2 regions of the Amaricoccus sp. genome follow, and region 2 is predicted to be linked to the other one. Evidence: riboswitches for the same ligand, from Rfam matches in the RefSeq annotation. Region 2 holds a riboswitch; the other holds the start of a gene.

Region 1 (8,774 bases), on a different contig from region 2:
GACGTCGGCCACGGCCAGATGGCGGCGCGGCTCCGCGGCGATCCGCGGGTGCGGCTGATCGAGGGGTTGAATGCGCGCGACCTGACCGCCGCGCATGTGCCGCCGCCGGACTGGATCACCGCCGATCTCGCCTTCATCGCGCTGTCCAAGGCGCTGCCGCCGGCGCTGGCACTGGCGCGGCCCGGCGCCACGCTGGTCGCGCTGATCAAGCCGCAGTTCGAGGTCGGCCCGGCCCATGTGGGCAAGGGCGGGATCGTGCGCGACGCCGGTGCCGTCGCCGCGGCGCGCGCCGGGGTGCGCGATTTCCTCGTCGGCGCCGGCTGGGCGGTGCAGGGCGAGGCGGCGAGCCCGATCGCGGGCGGGGACGGCAATGCCGAATACCTGATCGCGGCGCGGAAGCCCGGCTAGGCCTCGGCCAGGAGCCCGGCCAGGTCGAGCCGCCGCGTGACCATGGCGATCCTGCCCTGGGCGTCGCGCGGCCATTCCTCCGGCGGGCGGTCGCGGTAGAGCTCCACGCCGTTGCCGTCGGGATCGTCGAGATAGAGCGCCTCGGAGACCCCGTGGTCGGAGGCGCCGGCGAGCGCGATCCCCGCCGCCTGCACCCGGCGCAGCGCCTGCGCGAGATCGCGGCGGGTCGGGTAGAGGATGGCGGTGTGGTAGAGGCCGGTGTGGCCCGGCGGCGGCGGGGTGCCGCCCCGGCTCTCCCAGGTGTTGAGCCCGATGTGGTGATGGTAGCCGCCTGCCGAGACGAAGAGCGCCTGGTCGCCGTAGCGCGCCTGCACCTCGAAGCCCAGCACGCCACAATAGAAGGCCGCCGCCCGGTCGAGATCGGCCACCTTGAGATGCACATGCCCGATCCTGGTGCCGGGCGGAATGGAATAGGACATCGCGCGCCTTCCCTTGCTGCGTGCTCCGCGGCACCGTAATCCCGGCCCAGCCGCCGCGACAGGCGAAACTTCGCAGACACCATGGACGACAGCAGGCCCGAGATCACCATCGACCGCCTCGGCCGCGAGGGCGACGGCCTTTCGGGCGGGATCCGCGCCGCCTTCACCCTGCCCGGCGAGCGGGTGCGCGGGCCGGTCGCGGAGGGGCGCATGGCGCCGGTCGAGATCCTCGCCCCCTCGCCGGAGCGCGTCGCCCCGGTCTGCCGGCATTTCGGCGCCTGCGGCGGCTGCGCCCTGCAGCATGGCACGGATGCCTTCCTCGCCGGCTGGAAGGCCGAGACCATCGTCCGCGCGCTGGCCGCCCGGGGGCTGGCCGCCGAGATCCGGCCGGTGCTGATCTCGCCGCCGCGCTCGCGGCGTCGCGCGGTGTTCGCCGGCCGCCGCACGCGCAAGGGCGCGGTGGTGGGGTTCCATGGCCGGCGCTCGGAAGACCTGGTCGCCGTCCTGGAATGCCATCTGGTCGTCCCGGCGATCCTCGCGATCCTGCCGGCGCTCGCGGTGCTGACCCGCGCCGCCGCCTCGCGCTCGGGCGAAGTGCGCTTCACCGTCACCGAGAGCCCCGCCGGGCTCGACATCGACGGCGTCGGGGGGCGGCGGCCCTCCGGGGAGGCGGTGGCGGATTTCCTCGGCCATGCCGATGCCGCCGCCGTCGCCCGTCTCGCCTGGGAGGGCGAGCCGATCGCCCAGCGCCGGCCGCCCCTGCAACCCATGGGTGCCGCGCGGGTGGTCCCACCCCCCGGCGCCTTCCTCCAGGCCACGCGGGAAGGTGCGGCGGCGCTGGTCGCGGCGGTCCACGAATGCCTCGGTCCCGCCCGGCGGGTCGCGGATCTCTTCGCCGGCTGCGGCACCTTCGCCCTGCCGCTGGCGGAGGTCGCCGAGGTCCATGCGGTGGAGGCCGAGCCCGCGATGCTCGCCGCGCTCGATGCCGGCTGGCGGGGGGCGCCCGGGCTCCGCCGGGTCACGACCGAGGTCCGCGACCTCTTCCGCCGTCCGATGCTGGCGGCGGAACTCGCGCGTTTCGACGGGGTCGCCTTCGACCCGCCCCGCGCCGGGGCCGAGGCGCAGGCGCAAGCGCTGGCGGCCTCGGCGGTGCCGCGGATCGCGGCGGTCTCGTGCAATCCGGCGAGCTTCGCGCGGGACGCGACGATCCTCGTGGCGGGCGGCTATCGGCTCGACTGGGTGCAGCCCGTCGACCAGTTCCGCTGGTCGGGCCATGTGGAGCTGGCGGCGCGTTTCAGCCGCTGAGGCTCAGCCCTTGGGGAAGAGCAGGACCAGCGCCGCGCGGGCGCCCCAGCCGTCGGGGCCGTAATCGGGCGACTCGGCCCAGTAGCGTGCGCCGACCTGGAGCTGGAGCGGCTGGTTGCCGGGCTTGAACATCTGCGCGACCATGAAGTTGATCGGAACCGACCACTGGTCGTTCTCCCAGTCGTAGGTGGATTCGGAGTTGACCGTGAAGGACGTCGCCTTGGCCGTCGTGTAGCTGAGGAAAGGCTGCAGGAAGGTCGCGGAGAGGTCGCCGTCCCTGCTGTTGCCGGTGACCGACCAGATGTGATTGGCGAGCCCCCCGTAGGTCCAGCCGCCCGATTGTCTGAGGGCGACGCCGGTGACGCCGGCGCCCCATTGGTTGGCAGCGATGCCGTCGGTCGCCGTGGGCACCTGGAAGGCAGGGCCGACACCCCAGATCAGCCCGAAGCTCGTCGGCTGCTTCGGCGAGAAGAAGAAGCTCTGAGTCGTGTTGCCAAAGCCGGACTGCGATCCCTCGTCGGGGACGACGCCGTCCTGCCAGACCACGGGCAGGATTGTGCGCGAGATGACGTTCCAGTTGGGGCTGATCGAGAACGGGATCACCGGCTGGATGTTGACATAGGACTGGTGCCCGTCGCCGTCCAGGCCGAAGCCGTCGTTGTAATTGTACTGGAACGGGACGCTGATCAGGCTCGCGACCGGGTTGGAGAGCTTCTTGGCCAGATCGGCTTGATCGGACTGGGCGAAGGCGGCCGGCGCCAGGGCGGCGAGGACGGCGGCAAGCAGCGTGCTCCGGGTCATTGTGCGGCTCTCCGAGTGGCGGCTTGACTCAGTTTGCATGCGGCTCCGGGAACCGCAAGGTCGCGTCGGCAGGCGGGATCCGCCCGGGGAATTGCCGTCGCGTGCTGCCTCGGCCCGGTGCCGAGCCGGACTTTCGCTATTTCGGATCGATCCGGCTGATCTTCGAGCCCTCCAGGGTTACCCCGGCCATCAGGCCCTTCTGGTCGGTGACGAAGGCGATGATCGGGTCCTGCAGGGTGCCGGAATTCACGTCGACATTGGCGCCCGTGTTCACCACCGCGACATTGGCATCCGCGCCGAGCACGAAGCCCTTGGCTGTCTCGAGCTGGCGCAGCGCCTCCTCGGTCATGAAATAGATCACCTGCCCGTAGGATTGCGCCCCGGCCTGAAATCCGAACGAGGCCGAGGCGATGTTGTAATAGGCCACCGACGCGCCGCCCCGTCGCAGCACGCCCTCGCCGTACTGACCGCCGAGCCCGAAGCCCGCCTTGACGATGTCGGGAAAGATCAGCACCGCGACCGCCTTCGCGTCCACGGCCTGCGCGGTCGCGGATTCCGAAAGCAGGCGGTTGAGCACCAGATCCGCCCGGGTGTCGATCTCGGTCCGGCTCGCCGCCTGCGCCGCCGCCGTGGCAAGGACCGCGGCCGCGCCGAGACACGCCGCCAGCATCCAGTTCCGCATCCATCCGGTCATCGTCGCGATCCCCTGTTCCGGCCTTTTCGACGCCACCCGCTTCCTAGCGCACCTGGCCCCCGCCGGGCCAGCGCAAAGCGATCACCCGATCCTGCCCCGCACGCTGCCGGTCTGGCCGCGGTCGAGGAGCAGCTGGTCTAGCAGCACGCAGGCCAGCATCGCCTCGCCCACCGGCACCGCGCGGATGCCGACGCAGGGGTCGTGGCGGCCCTTGGTGACGATCTCGGTCTCCGCGCCGGCGGTGGTGACGGTCCGCCGCGGCGTCAGGATCGACGAGGTCGGCTTGACCGCGAAGCGCGCCACGATGTCCTGCCCGGTGGAGATGCCGCCGAGGATGCCGCCGGCATGGTTCGAGGAATAGCGCGGGCCCGCGTCGCCCATGAAGATCTCGTCGGCGTTCTCGGAGCCGGTCAGCGCCGCCGAGGCGAAGCCCGCGCCGATCTCCACGCCCTTGACCGCGTTGATCGACATCAGCGCCGCGGCGATCTCGGTGTCGAGCTTGGCATAGACCGGCGCGCCGAGGCCGGCGGGCACGCCGGCCGCCTGGACCTCGACGATCGCGCCGACCGAATTGCCGGACTTTCGCAGCCCGTCGAGATAACCGGCCCAGGCCTCCGCGGCCCCGGCATCGGGGCACCAGAAGGGATTGCGCGGCACCGCCTCCCAGTCCCAGGCGGTGCGGTCGATCGCCCGGTCGCCGACCTGCACCAGCGCGCCGCGCACCGCGAGCCCCGGCACCAGCTCTGCCAGCACCCGCCGCGCCACCCCGCCGGCGGCGACCCGTGCGGCGGTCTCGCGGGCGCTCGACCGCCCGCCGCCGCGGTAGTCGCGCAGCCCGTATTTCAGGTGATAGGTGATGTCGGCATGGCCGGGGCGGAACTTCGCCGCGATGTCGCCGTAGTCCTTCGAGCGCTGGTCGGTGTTGCGGATCTGGAGCGCGATCGGCGTGCCGGTGGTGACCCCCTCGAAGGTGCCCGAGAGGATCTCGACCCGGTCGGCCTCCTGGCGCTGGGTGGTGAAGCGGCTCTGGCCGGGCCGGCGCGCGTCGAGCCAGGGCTGGATGTCGGACTCCGCGAGCGGCACGCCCGGCGGGCAGCCGTCCACCACGCAGCCCAGCGCCGGCCCGTGGCTCTCGCCCCAGGTGGTGACGCGGAAGAGATGGCCGAAGCTGTTCATGGACATGGGGCGCGGGATCTCCGGTCTGGCGACCCGCCTAGCCCAGCGCGGCGGCGAAGGAAAGCCTGATGCCGCGGGAGCGGGCGGAGCCATGCGCCGGCCCCGCCCCGGAGATCAGGCCCGCGTCACTGGCTGCCCGGCGAGCCGGCGGTGAGCTCGTCCATGACGTTGCTGAGGTTGAAGCTGCCCGGCTTCTGGCGCGGCGGGAAGTCCTGGAAGCTCTGCAGCCAGTTGCCCACGAAGGCCGTGGCCGGGGCGATGGCGAACATGTGCTCGAGATACCAGCGCTGGAACCCCATCGCGTTCTCCTCGCGGGCCCGCTCGAAGGGATCCATGCGCAGGTTCGTAAGATTGGGCGCCCCCGGCTTCCGCGCCACCATGCCGACGGAATGGACCGCGCCCTAGAAACGGCGCTCGGTGGCCTTGCGCTCGGCCTCGCGCACCAAGACCGCGACGAGCTTGGTGTCGAACTCGACCTGAGCTCCGGGCGCTGCCAGCTTGAACGCCCCGCTCCCGTCCCGCCGAAGGCGTGCCTTCGGCGGGACGCGGGCGTTTCGATTCCGCCCGGGTCGGGCGCTGCCCTCGCCCCGCGGTGCCGCCGCGAATCCGCTTGCGCCTGACGGCTACCGGCCTATCCTGCGTGCGGCCTCGGGGGGTCCGGCATCGGCCGGGCTGAGATGCGTTCGCGCGACCCGTCGAACCTGAACCGGATCATGCCGGCGGAGGGAAGGCGCGATGTGTCAGCCCGCATTGCCCGCCTTCGCCGCCAGCGAGGGAGGATACCATGCCGAAGGGGCTCATCGCCGCCGCGCTCGCGCTCGCCGCCGGGCCGCTCGCCGCCCAGGACAAGCCGGAGCTGGTGGTCTATACCTACGAGAGCTTCGTCGCCGAATGGGGCCCCGGCCCGGCGATCGCGGCGAATTTCGAGGCGATCTGCGATTGCAGCCTGCGCTTCGTCGGCGCCGGCGACGGCGCGGCGCTGCTCTCGCGGCTGCGGCTGGAGGGGGAGCACAGCGAGGCCGACATCGTGCTCGGCCTCGACACCAACCTCACCGCCGAGGCCGCCGCCACCGGGCTCTTCGCGCCGCACGGGCGCGACGTGCCGGAGCTCGACCTGCCCGTCGCCTGGGACGATCCCTACTTCCTGCCCTACGACTGGAGCTATTTCGCCTTCGTCCACGACCGCGAGCGGATGCCGGAGCCGCCCTCGAGCTTCGAGGCGCTGATCGCCTCGGATGCGGAGATCGTCATCCTCGATCCGCGCAGCTCCACCCCGGGCCTCGGGCTGGTGATGTGGGTCGAGGCGGCTTACGGCGAACGCGCCCCGGAGATCTGGGCCGGGCTCGCCGAGCGCATCGTCACCGTGGCCCCGGGCTGGTCGGAAGGCTACGGGCTGTTCCTCAACGGCGAGGTCGACATGGCGCTCGCCTATACCACCTCGCCGGCCTATCACGCCATCGCCGAAGGCGATCCCGCCAAGGCGGCCGCGATCTTCTCCGAGGGCCATTACATGCAGGTCGAGGTGGCCGGCGTCACCGCCTCGAGCGACCAGCCGGAGCTGGCGCGCGCCTTCCTCGACTTCATGCTGACCGACGGCTTCCAGGGGGTGATCCCGACGACCAACTGGATGTATCCCGCCAGGCTGCCCGAGGCCGGGCTGCCGGAGGGCTTCGCGGATCTGCCCCGGCCGGACAAGGCATTGCTCTTCTCCCCCGAGGAGGCGCGGGCGCTGCGCGACCCGGCGGTCGGCGCATGGCTCGAAGCCCTCAGCCGCTAGGCCTCCTGCGCCTCGCCGTCGGCGGGCTGGCGCTGGCGCTGGTCGCAGCACTCACGCTCGGCAGCGTCGCGGTCCTGCTCGCCCGCGCCGAGCCGGGCCGGGCGCTCGGCCCCGCGGAATGGGCGGCGCTGCGCTTCACGCTGACCCAGGCCTTCCTCTCGGCCGTGCTCAGCACCGCGCTCGCCGTGCCCGCGGCCCGCGCGCTGGCGCGGCGCCGCTTTCCCGGCCGCACCGCGCTGATCGCCCTGACCGGGGCGCCGTTCCTTCTGCCGGCGATCGTCGCCGTCTTCGGCCTGCTGGCGATCTGGGGCCGGGCCGGGCTGGCGAGCCGGGCGCTGGAGAGCCTCGGCGCGCCGGGGCTCGACATCTACGGGCTGACCGGCGTGGTGCTGGCGCATGTCTTCTTCAACCTCCCGCTCTGCACGCGGCTGGTGCTCCAGGGCTGGCTCGCGATCCCGCCCGAGCATTTTCGCCTCGCCGCCCAGCTCGGCCTCGCGCCCGGCGACGTCGCCCGGCGCATCGAGGCGCCGATGCTGCGCAGCGTGCTGCCCGGTGCCTTCGTGCTGGTGTTCCTGCTCTGCATGACCTCCTTCGCGGTCGCGCTGACCCTCGGCGGCGGGCCGCGGGCGACGACGGTGGAGCTCGCCATCTACCAGGCGCTGCGCTTCGACTTCGACCTCGGCCGCGCCGCCTGGCTGGCGCTGATCCAGTTCGGGCTCTGTGCCGCGGTCGCGGCGCTGGCGCTGCGCTTCGCCGCGGAGGCCGATTTCGGCGCCTCGCTGGGGGGCGCCGTGCGCCGCTGGGACGCCGAGAGCCCTGGCCTGCGCGCGCTCGACGCCATGGTGCTCGGCGCGCTCGCGCTCTTCGTCGGCCTGCCGCTGGCGGCGGTCCCCGCGCGCGGCCTCCTGGCGCTCGCCGCCGGCCTGCCCGCGGCGGTCTGGCCGGCCGCGGCGCGCAGCCTCGGGGTCGCGCTCGTCTCCGCCGCACTCGCGCTCGCGCTCGGCGCCGCACTCGCCGCCCTGATCGACGCGCGCCGCGCCCGCGGTGGCGGCCGGGCGATCGAGGGCTTCGCGCTGCTCGCGCTCGCCGCCTCGCCCTTCGTGATCGGCACCGGGATCTTCATCGCCATCCGCCCGCTCGCCGATCCCTTCGCGCTCGCCCTGCCGGTGACCGCGACGGTCAATGCCGCCATGGCGCTGCCCTTCGTGCTGCGCGCGCTGCTGCCGGCGCTGGCGGCGGCGCGGATGCGCGACGGGCGGCTCGCCGAGAGCCTCGGCATCACCGGCGCCGCCCGGCTGCGGCTGGTGACCTGGCCGCATCTTCGCCGCCCGGCGGGATTCGCGGCCGGGATCGCCGCGGCGCTCTCCATGGGCGATCTCGGTGTGATCGCGCTCTTCGCGCCGCCCGAGGTGGCGACCCTGCCGCTGCTGATGCAGCGCCTGATGGCGGGCTACCGCATGGAGGCGGCCTCGGGCGTGGCGCTGGTCCTGGTTGCGCTGACCTATGCGCTCTTCTGGATCTTCGATCGCGGGGGGCGGCCGAATGCTCCGGCTTGAGGGGGTCGAGATCGCCCAGGAGAGCTGGCGGCTGACTGCGGATCTCGCCCTCGAGGCGGGCTCCTCCACCGCGCTGATCGGCCCCTCGGGCGCGGGCAAGAGCACGATCCTCAACGCCATCGCCGGCTTCGTCGCGCCGGTCCGCGGGCGCATCCTCTGGGAGGGCCAGGATCTCACCGGTCGCTCCCCGGCGGATCGCCCGGTCACGCTGCTCTTCCAGGAGCACAACCTCTTTCCGCATCTCAGCGCCGCGCGCAACGTCGGGCTCGGGCTCCGGCCCGACCTGCGACTCGGCCGCGACGGCTGGGCACGGGTCGAGGCGGCGCTGGCGCAGGTCGGGCTCGCGGGCATGGGCGCGCGCCTGCCGGCCCGGCTCTCGGGCGGCGAGCGCGGCCGGGTGGCGCTCGCCCGCGCGCTGCTGCGCGCCCGGCCGATCCTGATGCTCGACGAGCCCTTCGCCGCGCTCGGGCCCGCCCTGCGCGCCGAGATGCTCGACCTCGTCGCGCGCATCCGCGCCGAGCAGGGCGCGACGCTCCTGATGGTCAGCCATGCCCCCGAGGACGCCCGGCGCATCGCGG
Region 2 (8,774 bases):
GGTGGACTATCACCCTTCCTATCACGAGCTGATGCGGCTGGGCGTTGCCGCCGGCTATCCGTCGGTGGCCTGGACCGCGCCGGCGGGCGGGCATGTGGCCCATGCGGCGATGGTCTACATGATGAGCCAGGTCGAGCCGGGCGTCTGCTGCCCCATGACCATGACCTATGCCGGGGTGCCGGCGCTCGCCGCCGACGCGGCGCTCGCCGCGGAATGGGTGCCGCGGCTCCTCTCCAAGGCCTACGATCCCGCGTCCCGTCCGGCGCCGGAGAAGGCCGGCGCCACCCTCGGCATGGCGATGACCGAGAAGCAGGGCGGATCGGACGTGCGGGCCAATGCGACGCGCGCCGTGCCCGACGGCGCCGGGTACCGCCTGACCGGGCACAAGTGGTTCTGCTCGGCGCCCATGTCGGACGCCTTCCTGACGCTGGCGCAGGCGCCCGGCGGGCTGACCTGCTTCCTCGTGCCGCGCTGGACGCCGGAGGGCGCGCGCAATGCCATCCTGCTGATGCGGCTGAAGGACAAGCTCGGCAATCGCGCGAATGCCTCGGCGGAGATCGAATACGACGCGGCCTTTGCCCTGCGGCTCGGCGCGGAGGGCGAGGGCGTGCGCAGGATCATCGCGATGGTGCATCACACCCGGCTCGATACCGCCATGGCGCCGGCCGGGCTGATGCGCGGCGCGCTGACGGAAGCGCTCTGGTGGTGCCGCGGCCGCAGCGCCTTCCAGCGGCGCCTGATCGACCAGCCGCTGATGGCGAGCGTGCTGGCCGATCTCGCGGTCGAGACGGAGGCCGCCCTGGCGCTCGGGCTGCGCGTGGCGCGCGCCTTCGACGAGGGCGACAGGGTCTTCGCGCGCACCGGCGTCGCCCTGGCGAAGTTCCTCAGCAACAAGCGCTGCCCGGGCATGATCTACGAAGCGATGGAATGCCTCGGCGGGTCGGGCTATGTCGAGGATGGCCCGATGCCGCTCTACTATCGCGAAGCGCCGCTGAACTCGATCTGGGAAGGCTCCGGAAACGTGATCTGCCTCGACCTGCTCCGGACCTTCGGGCGCGAGCGCGACGCGATGCCGCGGCTCGTGGCGGACCTCGAGGGCGCGCGCGGCCTCGACGCGACCTTCGACGGCGCGCTCGACCGCACGCTCGACACCTGGAAAGGCCTGCCGCTTGAGGCGGAGGCGCGCTGGTTCGTGGAGCGCCTGGCGGTGCTGCTCGCCGCCTCGGTGCTGCTCCGCGGCGGGGCCGGGCCGGTGGCGGAGGCCCATGTCGCGACGCGGCTCGGCGGCGCGGGCGGGCGGGTTGCGGGGGCCTGGCCCCGGGGGATCGACCGCGCGGGCGTGCTCGCCCGCTGCCTGCAAGAGGAAGGGCCTGAGCGATGATCGAGGATCCGCGGCATCCGCCGGAATGGAAGAGGCGTGTCCCGGTCGCGGCGCTCGTGCTGGCGCTCGCCTGGCTGCCTGCGGCCTGCGGGCGGGTCGACCTGCCGGGGGTGGCGATCCCCGGCTCGGGCAATGCGGGCATGGCGGCGATGGTCGAGGACCGCGTCTGGCTCAAGACCGATCCGGAGGCGGCGCCGGGCGCCTTCAGGGCGTTCCTCTCCAGCGGAACGCTGGTGATGACGAGCTGCGGCGAGGGCTACCGGCTCGCCCCCTGGCGCTGGGTCCAGGGCGCCACCCTGGTCTGGGAGGAGGACGGCCGCGCGATCCGCGGCGAGATCGCCGAGGTCGGGCACAACAGCATGGTCCTCCTGGTCGATCCCGAGGGCGAGAACCGTGCGGTGACGTTCCGGGCCGCGCAGGCGCCGGTGGTCTGCCCCGACCGGCGCCGCTGACGCTCCGATACAGGGGCGATCGCATCCGGCATCGGGATCCCGTCCGCCCGGGTTCCGAGCCGGCCCGGTGGCACCCTCCCGCCGAGGCCAGGCACCGCCGGGCAGTGCCCGCCCTGCCCCCGTCACGCCAAAAGGAGGGCACGCGAGCGCGAAGGCCGAGAGGCGACGGTCCTAGGCAATGACCCGGAGGCCCCATGGCAGGCTAGCGCGCGCGGCCGGACACCGGACCGCGTCTGCGCCAGTTCAGGATCGCCGCGGACAGGCCTCTCGCCGCGGCTTCGGGATCGGGCTGGCCGCAGATCGCGGAGACCACCGCCATGCCGGCCGCCCCGGCGTCGAGAACGGGCGAGACATGCGCGGCCTTCAGGCCGCCGATGGCGACCGAGGGCACGGTGCTGATCGCGGCGAGCCGGGCGAGGCCGTCGAATCCGATCGGCGGCTTGTGGTCGGGCTTGGTCGGGGTGGCGAAGACGGGCCCGATCCCGACATAATCGACGACCGCCGGATCGACCGCGCGGGCGGCCGCCTCGGACTCGACCGAGAGACCGAGGATGCGCCCCCGCCCGATCCGCTGGCGCGCCGCGCCCGCCGGCATGTCGTCCTGCCCCAGATGGAGCCCCTCGGCCCCCACGGCGAGCGCCGCTTCGAGATCGTCGTTGACGATCAGGGGCACGCCGGTTCCGGCCAGCGCGGCCTTGAGCGCCCGCCCCACCTCCACGAGACCCTCGGTGCCGGCGGCCTTGTCGCGCAGCTGGACGATTGTCGCCCCGCCGGCCACGGCCGCACGCGCCGTCTCGACCATGGAATGCAGGCGGCAGAGGTCCGGGTCGAGCACGAGGTAGAGGGACAGGTCCGGCCCTCTCATGCCGCTGCGATCCTCGTATCCGCGTCGAGGGATGCGCCGTCGAGCGCATGCAGGGCGTCAAGGAACCTCACGGCGAAGGACCCGGGACCCTCCGCCCCGCGCCCGGCCGCCTCGCCCGCCGCCGCGAAGGCGGCGAGCGCGGCGGCGGTGGCGTTGAGCGGTTCCTCCGGCGCGACCGCGGCGAAGGCGCCGACCAGCCCGGTCAGCGAGCAGCCGAGCGCCGTCACCCGGGGCATGAGGGGCGATCCGCCGTGGATCCGCAGCGATCTCGTCCCGTCGGTGACGAAATCCACCGGCCCGGTGACGGCGACCACCGCACCGCGCGCGGCGGCGAGCCGGCGGGCGGCCTCCTCGGCAAGTTCCACCGGATCGCCGCTGTCGACGCCCCGGCCCGAGCCCTGGCCGCCCGCGAGCGCGATGATCTCGGAGGCATTGCCGCGGATGATCGCCGGGCGCAGGTCGAGCAGATCCGCGACGGCCCGCCGGCGCAGGGCGGTGGCGAAATGGGCGACCGGATCGAGCACCCAGGGCCTGCCGGCGGCCGCAGCCCCGCCGGCGGCGGCCTTCATGCCGCCGATCCAGGCCGGCGAGAGGGTGCCGATATTGATGGTCAGGGCGCCGGCGAGGCCCGCGAATTCGCCCGCCTCCTCCTCGGCATGCACCATCGCCGGCGAGGCCCCGGCCGCGAGCAGGACATTGGCCGCGACGTTCATCGCCACGTAATTGGTGATGCATTGCACCAGCGGGGCGGTTTCGCGCAGGGCCGCGAGGAGCGCGGAAGGTGTCGGCATCGCTCAGGCCTCCTCATGGGCGAGGGGCATGTAGAGGTCGCCGCCCTCGCGGTATTTCTGCGCCATGGCGGCCATGCCCTCGCTCCGCGCCTCGGCGCGGATCTCGTGGCTGATGCGCATGGAACAGAATTTCGGGCCGCACATGGAGCAGAAATGTGCGACCTTATGCGCCTGCTTGGGCAGGGTCTGGTCGTGGAAGCCTCGCGCGGTCTCGGGATCGAGCGAGAGGTTGAACTGGTCCTCCCAGCGGAATTCGAACCGCGCGCGGCTCAGCGCGTCGTCGCGGATCCGCGCCGCCGGATGCCCCTTGGCGAGATCGGCGGCATGGGCGGCGATCTTGTAGGTGATGACGCCGGTCTTCACGTCGTCCCGGTCGGGCAGCCCGAGATGCTCCTTGGGCGTGACGTAGCAGAGCATCGCCGTGCCGAACCAGCCGATCATGGCAGCACCGATGCCGCTGGTGATGTGGTCGTAGCCCGGCGCGATGTCGGTCGTGAGCGGCCCGAGCGTGTAGAAGGGCGCCTCGCCGCAGACCGCGAGCTGCTTGTCCATGTTCTCCTTGATCTTCTGCATCGGAACGTGGCCGGGCCCCTCGATCATCACCTGGCAGTCCTTCGCCCAGGCGATCCGCGTCAGCTCGCCCAGCGTCTCGAGCTCGGCGAATTGCGCGGCGTCGTTGGCGTCGGCGATGGAGCCGGGGCGCAGGCCGTCGCCGAGCGAGAAGGACACGTCAAAGGCGCGGCAGATGTCGCAGATCTCCTCGAAATGCTCGTAGAGGAAGCTCTCCCTGTGGTGATGCAGGCACCATTTCGCCATGATCGAGCCGCCGCGCGAGACGATGCCGGTGACGCGATCCACGGTCAGCGGCACGTAATGCAGCCGCACGCCGGCATGGATGGTGAAATAGTCCACGCCCTGCTCGGCCTGCTCGATCAGCGTGTCGCGGAAGACGTCCCAGCTGAGGTCTTCCGCGACCCCGTTCACCTTCTCGAGCGCCTGGTAGAGCGGCACGGTGCCGATCGGCACGGGCGAATTGCGCAGGATCCATTCCCGGATGTTGTGGATGTTGCGACCGGTGGAGAGGTCCATCACCGTGTCGCCGCCCCAGCGGGTCGCCCAGACCATCTTCTCGACCTCCTCGGCCATCGACGAGGTGACCGCGGAATTGCCGATATTGGCGTTGATCTTCACCAGGAAGTTCCGCCCGATGATCATCGGTTCCGATTCCGGATGGTTGACATTGGCCGGGATGATCGCCCGGCCGCGCGCCACCTCGTCGCGCACGAATTCCGGGGTGACGAAATCGGGGATGGCGGCGCCGAAGCCCTCGCCGTCGCGGTCGAGCGCCGCCTTCGCGGCGCCGCGCCCGAGGTTCTCGCGGATGGCGACGAATTCCATCTCCGGGGTGACGATCCCGGCGCGCGCATAGGCGAGCTGGGTGACGGCCCCGCCGGCGCGGGCGCGCAGCGGGCGGTGGCGGACGGGGAATTCGGGGGTGAGCCTGTCCCCGAAGACGAAGCCGTTGTCCCCGGGCTTTACGCGCCGCCCCTCGTAGGCCACCACGTCGCCGCGCGCGGCGATCCAGTCCTCCCGCAGGCGCGGCAGGCCGCGCGCGATGGCGATCTCGGCGGCCGGGTCGGTATAGGGGCCGGAGGAATCGTAGACCGTGACCAGCGGCTCCCCGGCGCTCGGGTGCAGGGCGATCTCGCGCATGGGCACGCGGATGCCGGGGTGGAGCTGGCCCTGCCGGAACACCTTGCTCGAGGCGGGCAGCGGTCCGGTCGTGACCGTCAGGTTCGGTTCGGAAGTCATGTCGAGGCCCCTCGCGTCATCGCATCGGAGACCCAGCTCTGACCGGAAGGAAGGAGGACGCCCCTGAAAGGATCGGTCGCGCGACCGGCGAGGCATCCGCACCATCCCTACGCCAGTATGAACTGGATCAGGTTCGTCGGGTCCCTGCGCTGCCTCGCGGCCCAGCAGAATCTCAGCCCCTTGTCGGGACACCCCTGGTGAGAGTCGGAGAGTGCGAAGTGGCGCGCGGGATGTCAATCGCCGGTTTCGCGCCGGGAAGGCCCGCTTCCGTGACCCCGCGCTTGCCGGCATCGACGGGCGCCGGCACGACGGGATCGCGGATCGAACCGCTGGGGCGTAATCTGATCGCCAGGCGCGGCCCTTTGCCGCCTGCAGGAGGGGAGATGTGCCGTGACGCTGATCGATCATGCCAGCCAAGCCCGCGAGGACTGGCGTCCGGGCGTTTCGACGCGCATGCGCGTCTCGGCGCTGACCGGCGCCTCGGCTCTGTCGGTCTTCGAGCAATGGTGCGCGCCGGGGCTCGGCGCCCCGACCCATTGGCACCGGGTCGAGGAGGTCCTCACGGTGCTGTCGGGCGAGGCCGAGATCTGGACGGGCGGGGAAAGGGTCCTGGCAAGAGCGGGTCAATCGGCCCTGATACCGGCGGGAAGCCGCCACGGCTTCCGCAATGCCGGGAGCGGCGAATTGCATATGCTGGCCGTCCTCGCCTCGCCCATCTTCGAGGCGCGGTATGACGATAGTCCCGGGGTGACCCGGCGCTGGATACCGGGGTCGGGGGGCGGTCAGGCGGTCTCAGGGTGATTGCTTCGGACCGGCAGTTCGCCCTCCATGGCGCCACCTTCCCCTCGCGGATTTGGCAGGTGACAAATCCGTACGCCCCGGCCAACGAACCGGCGCAAGGCAGTGCCACGCCCACGCCGGTTCGCCGAGCCTGGTCCTCTCCGCTCAGGCGCCACCGCGGAACAGCGAGAAGCCCCAGGGGGTGAACTTGAAGGGGAGGTGGAAATGCTCGGCCAGCTTGTCGATGCCGAAGCGGAAGATCGCCACGTCCAGAAACGAGGGATCCGGGATCGCGACGCCGTTCGCGCGGTAATAGTCGCCGACATCGAATTCGGCCTCGTAGACGCCGCGCTGCACGCCGGCCCCGTCCATGACCGGGTGCTGCAGCAACCCGCCGTCCGAGCAATTGCCGGAGGCGATCTCGACCCTTTCGGCGCCCAGCAGGAAGAGGCGCACGCCCAGGCCGGAGGCGGGGACGCCGCGGGCGATGTCGACGGCATGGACCGAGATGCCGCCGGCCTTCTGTTCGGGATCGATGGACAAGAGGGCTCTCCTTGTGAATCGTCAGGGGTCGGGGTCAGGGTGGCATGCCGGAGCGTTTCGCTCCATGGCAGATAAATTCACCACGCATTCCAAAGGATCGAATGCGCTGCTAGGATGCGCCGGCGGCACCGGCGCCGCGCCCGAGGTAGGAATGCCGAAATGTCGATTCAGCTTGTGCCGCGATCGCTGCAATATCTCGAACGGGTGGCCCAGCTCGGGTCGATCCAGGCCGCCTCGCGCGAGATCGGCATCTCGGCCTCGGCCATTCACCGGCAGATCAAGGCCCTGGAGGACGCGCTGGGCGAGATGCTGTTCGAGCGCAGCGCCCATGGCATGGTGGTGACGCCCTCCGGGCAGATGTTCCTGGACCTCGCGCGGGACTGGCGGCTGGACAATACCCGGCTCTGGTCGACGCTCATCACCCAGCGCGGCATCGAATATGGCCATATCCGCATCGCCTGCATGGACGGGATGGTGAACGGGTTCGCGCTGGAATTCGCGCGCGAGATCGCCGGGCGCTTTCCCCATGTCCATGCCGAGATCACCACCACCAGCCCCGACCACGCGGTCAAGGGCGTGCTGAACGGCGATTACGATCTGGCGGCGGTGGTGAACGCATGGCCCGACGACGATCTGATCGTCCATTGGTCGCGCAAGTTCCCGCTGGGCTGCCTCGCCATCCCCGATCATCCCGTCGCGCGGATGGACAGCATCAGCCTGAAGGAATTCGTCACCTACCCGATCGCCGTGCAGAGCGCGGCGCTGTCGATCCGCCGCCTGATGGAGGCGCATCACGGCTGGATCTTCAACGCGGCGGTGCAGAGCGTCCAGGTCAATTCCATCCAGCTGATGAAACTGCTGGTCCTGTCGGGACAGTTCATCGCCGCGACCTCTGAGGTGGACGCCGCGGCGGAACTGCATCAGGGCCTGCTGCGCTTCGTGCCCATCAACGACAAGGACATGTTCCAGCAATCCTTCAGCGTGATCTCCAACGCGCTGATCCCGGCCTCCGCCACCACCCAGAAGATCATCGCCATCGCGGTCGAGATCCTGGAGCATCAGGTGGTCGCCGGCAAGCCGGCCGGCTGACCGGCCGGCCCGGGACCGACGGGGCCGTGGCCCCGGCCGCTCAGCGGGCCGGAGGACGGGCGCGGTCCGCCATCGGCGGCAGGAAGTCGCGCCGGAAGATCTCGCGCGGCTGCGGCGGCGCGCCGGCATAGCCCTTGGTCTCGACGATCAGCCGGGCGATCCCCTCTAGCCTCGCGTCGTCGGCATCGCCCAGGCCGTCGGCAAAACCGTCGGGATGGCCCATTTCCAGCGCCAGCGTCCCGGTCAGCCGCTCGCGATTGGCCTTGCGGTCGATCTGCGGATTGCGGCGGGCGACCGCCTCGATGGCGGCGTCGATATCGGCCACGGTGTCCTTCAGCCCGCGGTTGATCGCCCGCACGAGGCCGGCGACCGCCCCGGGATGGGCGTTCAGGAAATCATGCGTGACCATCAGCGCACCGCCGTAGAGGTCGGGGACATGCTCGTGCCAGGTCAAGTGATGCAGGGCGGTGAACGGGTCGATCCCGGCCTCGATGGCCTGCGAATTGATGGTGTTCACGAAACCGAAGATGCCGTCCCATTCGCCGTTCATCATCTGCGCGGAGAGCTCGACATGGGTCAGCTCGGAAATGGTGATGTCGACGCTCTCGGGATCGAGACCGGTGGCCCGGCAGAATTCCGGGAAGAGCAGCAGCGCGGCGTCCTGGGGATGCGAGACCAGCCGCTTGCCGGCCAGGTCGGCGGCGGTCTCGACCGGCCCGTCGCTGCGCACGGCGATCGTATAGGGCGGGCGGTTGTGGATGGTCATCACCGCGACCGGCGCCGGCAGCTTGCCCTCGGCCTTCATGCGGATCAGCTCGTTGAGGTCGCCGTAGCCGGCATCGAAATCGCCGGATGTCATGGTTTCGACGGCCCGCGCCAGCGAGGTGCCCTCGGTGAATTGCACATCGAGCCTCTCGTCCCGGAAATGCCCGTTGTCGGCGGCGAGGAAGAACCAGGCCTGCGGGCCCGAATAGAAGGTGTTGAGAATGAAGCGGACCGGCAGCAACGCCGTCCGCGACGCTTGTGCCGTGGTGGTGCCACTCTCGTTTGTCATAGCTGAG

What was found. Region 2 has a riboswitch for thiamine pyrophosphate ahead of thiC (phosphomethylpyrimidine synthase ThiC). Riboswitches for the same ligand answer to the same signal wherever they lie in the genome.
Region 1: linked by a shared signal. The riboswitch ahead of thiB (thiamine ABC transporter substrate binding subunit) and the one ahead of thiC (phosphomethylpyrimidine synthase ThiC) in region 2 are both predicted to bind thiamine pyrophosphate.

What each region holds. Positions count from the first base shown of each region.
Region 1 is NZ_DAIUBO010000017.1:20,673-29,446, forward strand. Features, by position in the region: gene V7050_RS03135 (TlyA family RNA methyltransferase) at 1-408, shown strand, start outside; gene V7050_RS03140 (VOC family protein) at 405-887, opposite strand; gene V7050_RS03145 (class I SAM-dependent RNA methyltransferase) at 969-2,192, shown strand; gene V7050_RS03150 (transporter) at 2,196-2,993, opposite strand; gene V7050_RS03155 (lipid-binding SYLF domain-containing protein) at 3,130-3,687, opposite strand; gene aroC (chorismate synthase) at 3,769-4,869, opposite strand; gene V7050_RS03165 (hypothetical protein) at 4,989-5,198, opposite strand; TPP riboswitch at 5,503-5,608, shown strand; gene thiB (thiamine ABC transporter substrate binding subunit) at 5,648-6,640, shown strand; gene V7050_RS03175 (thiamine/thiamine pyrophosphate ABC transporter permease ThiP) at 6,616-8,196, shown strand; gene V7050_RS03180 (thiamine ABC transporter ATP-binding protein) at 8,183-8,774, shown strand, end outside.
Region 2 is NZ_DAIUBO010000066.1:7,434-16,207, reverse strand. Features, by position in the region: gene V7050_RS08540 (acyl-CoA dehydrogenase family protein) at 1-1,381, shown strand, start outside; gene V7050_RS08535 (hypothetical protein) at 1,378-1,833, shown strand; gene thiE (thiamine phosphate synthase) at 2,036-2,698, opposite strand; gene thiM (hydroxyethylthiazole kinase) at 2,695-3,489, opposite strand; gene thiC (phosphomethylpyrimidine synthase ThiC) at 3,493-5,301, opposite strand; TPP riboswitch at 5,388-5,507, opposite strand; gene V7050_RS08515 (cupin domain-containing protein) at 5,692-6,102, shown strand; gene V7050_RS08510 (hydroxyisourate hydrolase) at 6,247-6,624, opposite strand; gene V7050_RS08505 (LysR family transcriptional regulator) at 6,784-7,713, shown strand; gene V7050_RS08500 (ABC transporter substrate-binding protein) at 7,754-8,767, opposite strand.